4 regions of the Janthinobacterium sp. PSPC1-1 genome follow, and region 1 is predicted to be linked to each of the others. Evidence: predicted binding sites of a transcription regulator. Region 1 holds the regulator's gene; each other region holds the start of a gene.
What was found. The regulator sigma-54, encoded in region 1, starts transcription at its own class of promoters, with help from an activator protein. The targets are predictions, from matches to a motif close to TGGCANGNAANCTGCTTT.
Positions count from the first base shown of each region.

Region 1 (2,199 bases):
TCTTTCTCTTTGAGGTTATCCACGGTCAGAATCACGGCGATATCGATAACTTGATCGAAATGACGTTTCACGCGCTCCAGCTTCGTTTGTACGTATTCACGGATGGCTGGTGTCACTTCGAGATGATGTCCGCTGATGGTGAGATTCATACACACTCCTAAAGATGATCGGGTTCGTGCGGTCCATCCTATCCGGCCCGCAGAGGAACCGAAAAAAACTTACAAACACTTACGCAGGCTCACTGGCGGAATTTTCAACGCTTCCCGGTATTTGGCAACAGTACGTCGCGCAATCACCATGCCTTGTTCCCCCAGCATGTCCGCAATCTTACTGTCGGATAAAGGATTTTTAGGGTCTTCTGCTCCTGTCAGTTGCACGATCAATGCCCGTATCGCCGTCGATGATGCTTCGCCCCCCGCTTCGGTGGCGACGTGGCTACCAAAGAAATATTTCAACTCAAACATGCCATGCGGGGTCAGCATGTACTTTTGGGTTGTTACCCGCGAGATAGTACTCTCGTGTAAACCCAGTGTATCAGCTATTTCACGGAGCACAAGGGGGCGCATGGCAACGGCCCCATGCGAGAAAAAGTTCTTTTGTCTTTCTACTATCGCCTGCGCCACACGCAAGATCGTGTCGAAACGCTGGCGCATATTCTTGATCAGCCACTTGGCTTCCTGCAATTGCGCGCCCATGGCGCCCTCGCCCTTGCCCTGCTTGAGCAAGTTGGCGTACATGGCGTTGACGCGCAGGCGCGGCATGACGTCGTTGTTCAGGGTGACTTGCCAGCCATTGCGCGCGCGCTTGACGACGACGTCGGGCACCACGTAATCGGACACATCCGAGGCGAACACGGCGCCCGGATGCGGATTGCACTGGCGAATCACCGTCTGCGCTTCACGCAAGTCTTCTTCGTCGCAATCGAGGGCTTTTTTCAGCTTGTTGAAATCGCGCTGGGCAAACCAGGCCAGGTGCTTTTCCACGATGACGAGGGCCATGCGCCGCGTTACCATGGCGACGTGCGGCAAGCGCTTGATTTGCAGCGCCAGGCATTCGGACGCGTTGCGCGCACCCACACCGGGCGGATCGAAACTTTGCAGCAGGGACAAGGCCGTGCGCATCTCGTCGGCATCGATTTCCAGCTCTTCCGGCAAGCGCGCCAGGATGTCGTCGAGCGACTCTTCCAGGTAGCCATTGTCGTCGAGCGCGTCGATGATCAGCTCGACCAGCGCGCGGTCGCGCAACTCGAGCACCGTCACGCGCATCTGCTCCATCAGGTGCTCGCGCAGGGTGCAGTGGTGGGCCTCCAATTGCGGACGCGAATCTTCGTCGTCGGGCGCCTTGCCCCGGCTCGCCTCGCTCCAGTCGCTGTCGCCGCCATCCGCGGCGGCCGGGCTGTCGCCCGCTTCGCCGTCAAAGGTTTCCGCTTCGGCTGGCGCCGCGGGTGCATCCTGGCCTGGCGGCTGGGGCGGTGCTTCGGCCGGCGCGGCCGTGGAACTCAGGGCCCCGTCGGACAGCAGGCGCAGCGAATGGTCGAGCGGATCGTCGAGGCGCTCGAGCAAGGGATTGTCCGTCAGCAGTTGCTCTAGTTCCTGGTGCAATTCCAGGGTAGACAATTGCAACAGGCGTATCGATTGCTGCAACTGCGGCGTCAGTGCCAGGTGCTGCGAAGTGCGCAGCTGCAATGATTGTTTCATTGGCTCACATGCGGAAGTGTTCGCCCAGATAGACCCGGCGTACCGACTCGTTCGCGATGATGTCGTCGGGGCGTCCCGACGCCAGCACCGAGCCCTGGTTGATGATGTAGGCACGGTCGCAGATACCCAGCGTCTCGCGCACATTATGGTCGGTGATCAGCACGCCGATATTGCGCTCCTTCAAGAAGCGCACGATACGCTGGATCTCGATCACGGCGATGGGGTCGACACCGGCAAACGGTTCGTCGAGCAGCACGAAACGCGGGTCGGTGGCCAGCGCGCGGGCGATTTCCACACGGCGGCGCTCGCCGCCCGACAGGGACAGCGCCTGATTCTCGCGCAACTTTTCAATTTGCAAGTCGGCCAGCAATTTATCCAGGCGCTCCTCGATCTCGGCCTTCTTCAAAGGACGGCCTTCGACGGTCTGGATTTCCAGCACGGCGCGGATATTGTCTTCCACCGTCAGCTTGCGGAAGACGGACGCTTCCTGCGGCAGATACGA
Region 1 covers NZ_JAFCWP010000002.1:589,068-591,266, reverse strand. The annotation lists gene hpf (ribosome hibernation-promoting factor, HPF/YfiA family) at 1-149, opposite strand, end outside; gene ACP7EG_RS10170 (RNA polymerase factor sigma-54) at 219-1,697, opposite strand; gene lptB (LPS export ABC transporter ATP-binding protein) at 1,702-2,199, opposite strand, start outside.

Region 2 (2,199 bases), on a different contig from region 1:
GCGGCGGCCGGCAGCGCTTCCAGGGCCGACTTGACTGCCGACGGCAAGCCGCGCAGGGATTTCAGCTTGGCTTTGTAGCCTTTCAATTCGGCGGCGGTCGGCAGCTTGCCGTGCACCAGCAGGTAGGCGATTTCCTCGAACTCGCAGCTGTCGGCCACGTCCAGGATGTCATAGCCGCGGTAGTGCAAATCGTTGCCGGTCTTGCCGACCGAGCACAGCGCCGTGTTGCCGGCAGTAACGCCGGACAGGGCGACGGATTTTTTAGGCTTGAAAGTAGCGACTTGCGGTGCGGTCATAGTGTTCTCCAGAAGATGATTGTCAGTCCAGTGCGGCGGGCTTGGACCTCCCAAGGCCCGCTCTTGTATAGGTGCTTACTTCTTTTGCGCGGCGAACAGCGCATCGAGCTTTTGCTCGAAGTCGTGGTAGTTGATCGATTCATACAGCTCCATGCGCGTCTGCATGGTGTCGACGACATTTTTTTGCGTGCCGTCGCGGCGCAGGGCGCGGTAGACGTTGTCGGCCGCCTTGTTCATGGCGCGGAAAGCCGACAGCGGATACAGGGCCAGGCCCACGTGGGCGCTGCGCAGTTCGTCCAGCGTGAACAGCGGCGTGGAACCGAATTCCGTGATGTTGGCCAGGATAGGCACGTTGACGGCCTTGGCGAACGTGGCATACATGTCCAGGTCCGTGATGGCTTCCGGGAAGATCATGTCGGCGCCCGCTTCGACGCAGGCGACGGCGCGTTCCAGTGCCGCTTCCAGGCCATCGACGGCCAGCGCATCGGTGCGCGCCATGATGACGAAGTTCGGGTCCGTGCGCGCATCGACGGCCGCCTTGATGCGGTCGACCATTTCTTCCTTGCTGACGATTTCCTTGCCCGGACGGTGGCCGCAGCGCTTGGCGCCCACCTGGTCTTCGATATGCAGGCCGGCAGCGCCAAACTTGATCATCGATTTCACGGTGCGCGCCACGTTGAAGGCGGACGAACCGAAGCCCGTGTCGGCATCGACCAGTAGCGGCAGGTCGCACACGTCGGTGATGCGGCGGATATCGGTCAGCACGTCGTCCAGGCTGGAAATGCCCAGGTCGGGCAAGCCCAGCGAGCCGGCCGCGACACCGCCGCCGGACAAATAAATGGCTTTATAACCGGCGCGCTTGGCCAGCAAGGCGTGGTTGGCGTTGATGGCGCCGACGACTTGCAACGGGGATTCTTCCTGGACGGCCTTGCGGAATGCGGCACCTGCGGAGTATTGAGTCATGTGTTCACCTTATGGGATTCGGGTCGTCCCGAATGTTTCATGGACTTGCTATGAGCATCACTATTGCAAATGCCGTGCCAGGGCCGCGCGTCCACCCGGAAAGTACGCCAGTACGCAGTGAGATAAGGGGGAAACGGCCATGTATCGGCATGGCGTGCAGTGTCACGCAAGGGAACAAGCATGTCACGATGCATGTCAATGATGTTTCAAATATGTTTCAATCATTCCATTTGAAACATTGAAACATGAAACATACCAGACTGCCACCGGGCGGAACTCCGGACGGGACGGCGGGCGCGCACATAAAAAAACAGCCGGCGGGCGCCGGCTGCAGGTTTGCTGGAAATGCTGGAACTAAGCCAGCCGCACCAGCGGATTGGCGATGATGTTGTCGATCTGGCGCACGGCTTCTTCGCAGGCGGCGGCAATGGCGCCATCCTCGTCGTCGCGCACGAACTGCATGGTCGAGCCTTCGAATACTTCCAGGCCTTCCGCTGTGGCGCGTTCGATGTCGCAGCTGGCAGACCATTTGCCATCGGTGGTGGGCACGGCCAGGGGAACGATTTCCCAGCCTTTATAGTGAATTTTAGAACTGTTTTCCATGGGGTGCCTCCTTCGTGACTGACTCAATAGTGGAAATCGTAGCATGAAGCGCGACCGCTAGCGACGTGTTTCAGGCGCCAGCGTGCGGTCAGGCTGACTTTCCGGCTAAACGATTTACGCTGGCTCAAGGACGCAACAGATTATCCACTTCCGTCCTGGCCACTTCTATCCCGGCCGTGCAAGCCGTCTCAGGCGCCGCATAGCCGCCCAGGGTGCGGCTGCGCGTGATCGCTTGCGCCGCGCTCTCGCCCTCGCGCTGCAGGTGGTAGGTAAAATCCCATAAATCGTCGTTGTCCTTTTGCGGGGTCACCGAAATCGTAAAACCGCGGTACTGTTC
Region 2 covers NZ_JAFCWP010000001.1:1,090,674-1,092,872, reverse strand. The annotation lists gene prpC (bifunctional 2-methylcitrate synthase/citrate synthase) at 1-296, opposite strand, end outside; gene prpB (methylisocitrate lyase) at 372-1,259, opposite strand; gene ACP7EG_RS04945 (hypothetical protein) at 1,614-1,862, opposite strand; gene ACP7EG_RS04940 (hypothetical protein) at 1,987-2,199, opposite strand, start outside.
Region 2: prpB (methylisocitrate lyase) is a predicted target of sigma-54. The motif match lies at 1,322-1,339, and genes of this name have one in related genera.

Region 3 (2,199 bases), on a different contig from region 1:
CTTGCCATCACCGATTTTGCCGGTACGCGCAGCACCTTCGATCGCTTCGATGGCCTGGTCGACAATGGCGTCATCGACGGCCGCTTCAATCTTGGTCTTTGGCAAGAAATCGACGACATACTCGGCGCCACGGTAGAGTTCCGTGTGACCTTTCTGGCGACCGAAACCTTTCACTTCGGTGACGGTAATGCCTTGCACATTGATAGCCGACAAGGCTTCACGCACTTCGTCCAGTTTGAACGGTTTAATGATTGCTGTAATCATTTTCATGGCATTCTCGCTTAAAAGGTTTTGGACACGGTCAGTACGAGGCCGCTTTTCGCCAGGTTCTTGCCATTCGGCGCCAGCGACGTGATATTGGCTTTGACGTAGGCAAGGGCAACGGTTGCCATGCCGAAATCCTTGGTGACACCGAGCTTGTAATCGGTGTAGCTGAGGGAATCGTTGTGCGCGACCTTCTGGCGGCCCACATGCAGGTTCAGCAGATAACCTTCGTACATATCGATATTCGCGCCCACATCGAGGTAGCCGCTGTTCTTGCTGTCGGCGACACCAAACAGATTGGTCGTCGAGTGCGAGTACTTGATATAGGCAGGGCCGTAGCCAAGTTGGCCATACAGCTCGAAAGTGTTGGCATTGGTGCTCAGTCCATTCGAGGGATAGAAATAGTACAGGCCGCCCACGTCATAGGTAAAATCCTTGCTGATCTCGCCCCGCTTGCCGCCGTAGATATCCCATTCCAGATTGGTATCGCCGCCGCCATCCTTGATCCATTTGATGCTCGACAACCAGGTGCCCACATACAGGCCCGTCGGATTGTGGGTATAGTCGGCACCACCGCTGATGGCTGGGTCAAGACGGCTTTGCGAGACGCCACGGTAGCGGTAGTCGGTGGTCAATGCCACGTTGTAGCTCACCACGTTATCAGGTACGGCTTCGGCAGCAGCAGGCGCTGCCGCTGCATCCTGGGCCATGGCGCTACCGCACACGGCGGTCATGGCCAGCGTCAACGCTGCTACTAAAGTCATGTTCTTGGAGAGATTCTTCATGGCGATTTCCTTTTATTGAACTTTTAAAGCGGTTGAGGTTTAAAATCTTGGCTGGAGATCACAAAGCGTTCATACCTTCTTTAGCAGAATACGTGCCAGCTCTCTTGCCATCTTGATAGGTGCATTTCCGTCCATACATACCCGGCAAGCCGCCAGGACTGCGGATACGGGCTGCTGAAGCACAATGGACCGCCCAGTTTCGCACCAGATTAACGCCGCTGTGCACCGCAATGGTGCGATGCACAGGCCGCACCATAAAAGGACTGACCATGGACATGAATACCTTCTTTAACGACTTGCAAGGCAAGATCCATCAAGCCATCGAAAACTCGCCGGCCAAGGATATCGAGAAAAACGTGAAATCGATGATGACCCAGGGCTTCGCCCGTCTCGATCTCGTCACGCGCGAGGAATTCGATATCCAGGCGCAAGTGCTGGCCAAGACCCGCGCCAAGCTGGACGCACTGGAATTGCGCCTGATCGAACTGGAAACGCGCCTGAACGACCCAAAGGCATAAAGTACCGCCAGCAAGGTCGCGTTATACACGGCCTTGCTGGCATATCTCAAGCCTGACGGCGCTTCAAGCGCTAGACTGATCCTGACCGCGCTCGCGCCACAGGGGAGTCTGATGAGTCTGGCCGTCCTGAAAAGCCGCGCCCTGGCCGGCATGGAGGCACCCGAGGTAAGTGTCGAAGTCCACCTTGCCAATGGCTTGCCCTCGTTTACGATAGTCGGCCTGCCGGATACGGAAGTGAAGGAATCGCGCGACCGCGTCCGCGCCGCGCTGCAAAACTGCGGCTTTGAGATGCCGGCGCGGCGCATTACGGCCAATCTGGCGCCGGCGGACCTGCCCAAGGAATCGGGCCGCTTCGACTTGCCCATTGCGCTGGGCATCCTGGCCGCCTCCGGCCAGTTGCCAGATGAGCAATTACACCACTACGAATTCGCGGGCGAACTGTCGCTGTCGGGCCAGCTACGTCCCATCCGTGGCGCACTGGCCATGACCTTTGCCATGCAGCGCAGCCAATCGGGCACGCCACGCGCCTTCATCCTGCCGCAAGCGAACGCGGACGAAGCGTCGCTGGTCAGCGATGCCTGCATCTATCCCGCCCACAGCCTGCTCGAGGTCTGCGCGCATTTTGCCGCGCG
Region 3 covers NZ_JAFCWP010000007.1:270,517-272,715, forward strand. The annotation lists gene ACP7EG_RS22120 (P-II family nitrogen regulator) at 1-270, opposite strand, end outside; gene ACP7EG_RS22125 (TorF family putative porin) at 282-1,049, opposite strand; gene ACP7EG_RS22130 (accessory factor UbiK family protein) at 1,319-1,567, shown strand; gene ACP7EG_RS22135 (YifB family Mg chelatase-like AAA ATPase) at 1,679-2,199, shown strand, end outside.
Region 3: ACP7EG_RS22125 (TorF family putative porin) is a predicted target of sigma-54. The motif match lies at 1,130-1,147, and genes of this name have one in related genera.

Region 4 (2,199 bases), on a different contig from region 1:
CCGGCCGCTGCAAGACTTGCTGGTGGCGCCGGTCAACGGGAGGACGCTTGCGTGAGCGGCATGGGCTTGCCGCTTGCCGCAGCGAAAAAAGCCGCTGAGGACATCAGCGGCTTTCAGACTGGATGATCGCATCTCAAGCCTGGCGTTGCCCGCCTTGCTGGCGGCGCGCAGTCAGGCCCAGGCCAAACAGGCCGATACCGAGCAGGGCGATGGTGCCTGGTTCAGGTACAGCGGCCTGGAATAATTCCAGGCCGCCACCGTCGGCCATCGCGACGAAACTGTTGGTCAGGCTGCCGCCGATGAAGCTGTTGGTATTCCCGCTGAGGGACTCCAGTGGGAAAAACGGGTTGGGGTTGACGAAGAACAACTGTCCTTGCGGCGTCAATGTGGCGTTAAGCAAGGCCTTGAAGTCGCCCTGGGCCAGGCCGGCGAAAATGTGTGCTTCGCCCACGTCGAGCGTGTAGGTCACGATCGCATAGTCATCCCCGGAGACGCCACCCACATTCACCGGCGAGCCTGCGACGTTACTGACCGACAGTGACGTGTCCTGGTTGGGGTCGATGTACAAGGTCATGGTCAGGGTTTGAAAGGTAGCGTGGATCCCTCCAGCCAGCGTATCGGACTGACCGGTGATGCTGAACAGGCCATAGATGCCATAGCCATTCAGGGCGTTCAGTTGCGACGGAACGCTGCCGCCAGTGGGACTGCCGAAAGCGGCCTTGCTCAGAAAGCCTGTTTGAGTGAAGGGATCGTTGCCGCCACCCAAACCGCCAACGATGGTTTGTTCGACGCGCGCGTGATATTCAAAGCTGATGCGGTCGGCCACCACCAGATTGGCTGCGGTACCGGGGACGGAACCTTCATTGACGGTGAACAAAGGACCAGCGAATGCGGGAGCACTGATCAGCGCGGCGCCGATGGTGGCCGCGGAGAGAGCGAGACGCAGGAATGAGGACAGCGTTTTCATGGCATTTCCTTCAGCGTGAGGGTTGATCGGACCAGGTCACTGTGGCGGCTGCCTCAGATAACCTCATACGCCCTTGAAGCAGAATTCGTACCATGTAATATTTGTATTTGAATTCAACAGCTTATAAAAGCAGGGATGCCATTCTTCGTGCTTGTGTAAAAAAAATCGACGTTTTAGCCGGCCTATGGCGCGGCTCGCGGGCGCCAGTCTTTCCTGTCATCGGCTAGAGTGGGGCAAAGGAGGTCACCATGCAACTACCATCCCGTCATGCCCCGCTGCATGCGCACAGCACGCCTGAACCAGACATCCCGCCGCCGCCCGAAGGCGATCCGCTGACGCCGCCGCCGGAAAAGCCGCCGCACACGGAGCCCGTGCCCGTCGAGGAACCGACGCCACCACCGCCGCCCGTCAGGATGGGCTGACAGCAAGTTGCCGCACGCCTGAACGCACCTGAGCGGCGAGGCCACTGCCGCGCGCTGTTTATTTCTGGTCGGAAATGGATTGCGCGGTCGGCGGGATCGCCACGCCAATTAAACAACAAAAATACCAATAAACGTTGCCGAGTGGATACAAATCAAGCGCTAACTGCTGTGTGTCATGTGGCCGTCACGATTCTGTTCTTATAATGAGACATCATAAAAATTCTTGTACAGGAGACCATCATGGGCAATTCCTTGCATAACAAAATCTACCTGGGCCGGCGCCCTGTGATCACCAGCAAAAACCTCGCAGCGCTGGCCCTGGCGGGCGCCGTGGCTGGTTGCGGACTGGCATGGCTGCTGCTGCGCAGCTACAAATAACGCTCATCACGCCCGTGTTTCCGCCGCCTGGCCGGCTGGCGGGCGGCGCTAGATTCACGTTGCCTGTTGCCGATGCGCAGCGGGGCGCGTACCATGGGGGCCGAACACCTGGCCTTTTATGGAAAAGTAATGAAGAACGAGAAATTAACAACCGATGAATATGACGCGCTGGAGCAAGTTGCACGCGGCATCAAGACCGAGCGCCCCAGTGCTTGCGTTGCCCGCAACGCCAAACGCCTGTCCGGCCTGAAGCTGCTCAGCTATGCACGCGATGGCCGTCTGTCCATCACCGAGAAAGCACAACAGCTGCTGTTCCTGCGCCGCTGCATCATGGGGCTGCGCGCCGTCGCCGCCGATCCGCTGACCAAGCTGGAATCGGACGTGGCCTATTTCCTGGGCAAGAAAGCCCACATCGTGGCACGCGCGGAAGGC
Region 4 covers NZ_JAFCWP010000001.1:791,726-793,924, forward strand. The annotation lists gene ACP7EG_RS03575 (nitroreductase family protein) at 1-55, shown strand, start outside; gene pepA (flocculation-associated PEP-CTERM protein PepA) at 134-967, opposite strand; gene ACP7EG_RS03585 (hypothetical protein) at 1,216-1,389, shown strand; gene ACP7EG_RS03590 (hypothetical protein) at 1,630-1,767, shown strand; gene ACP7EG_RS03595 (hypothetical protein) at 1,897-2,199, shown strand, end outside.
Region 4: pepA (flocculation-associated PEP-CTERM protein PepA) is a predicted target of sigma-54. The motif match lies at 1,043-1,060, and genes of this name have one in related genera.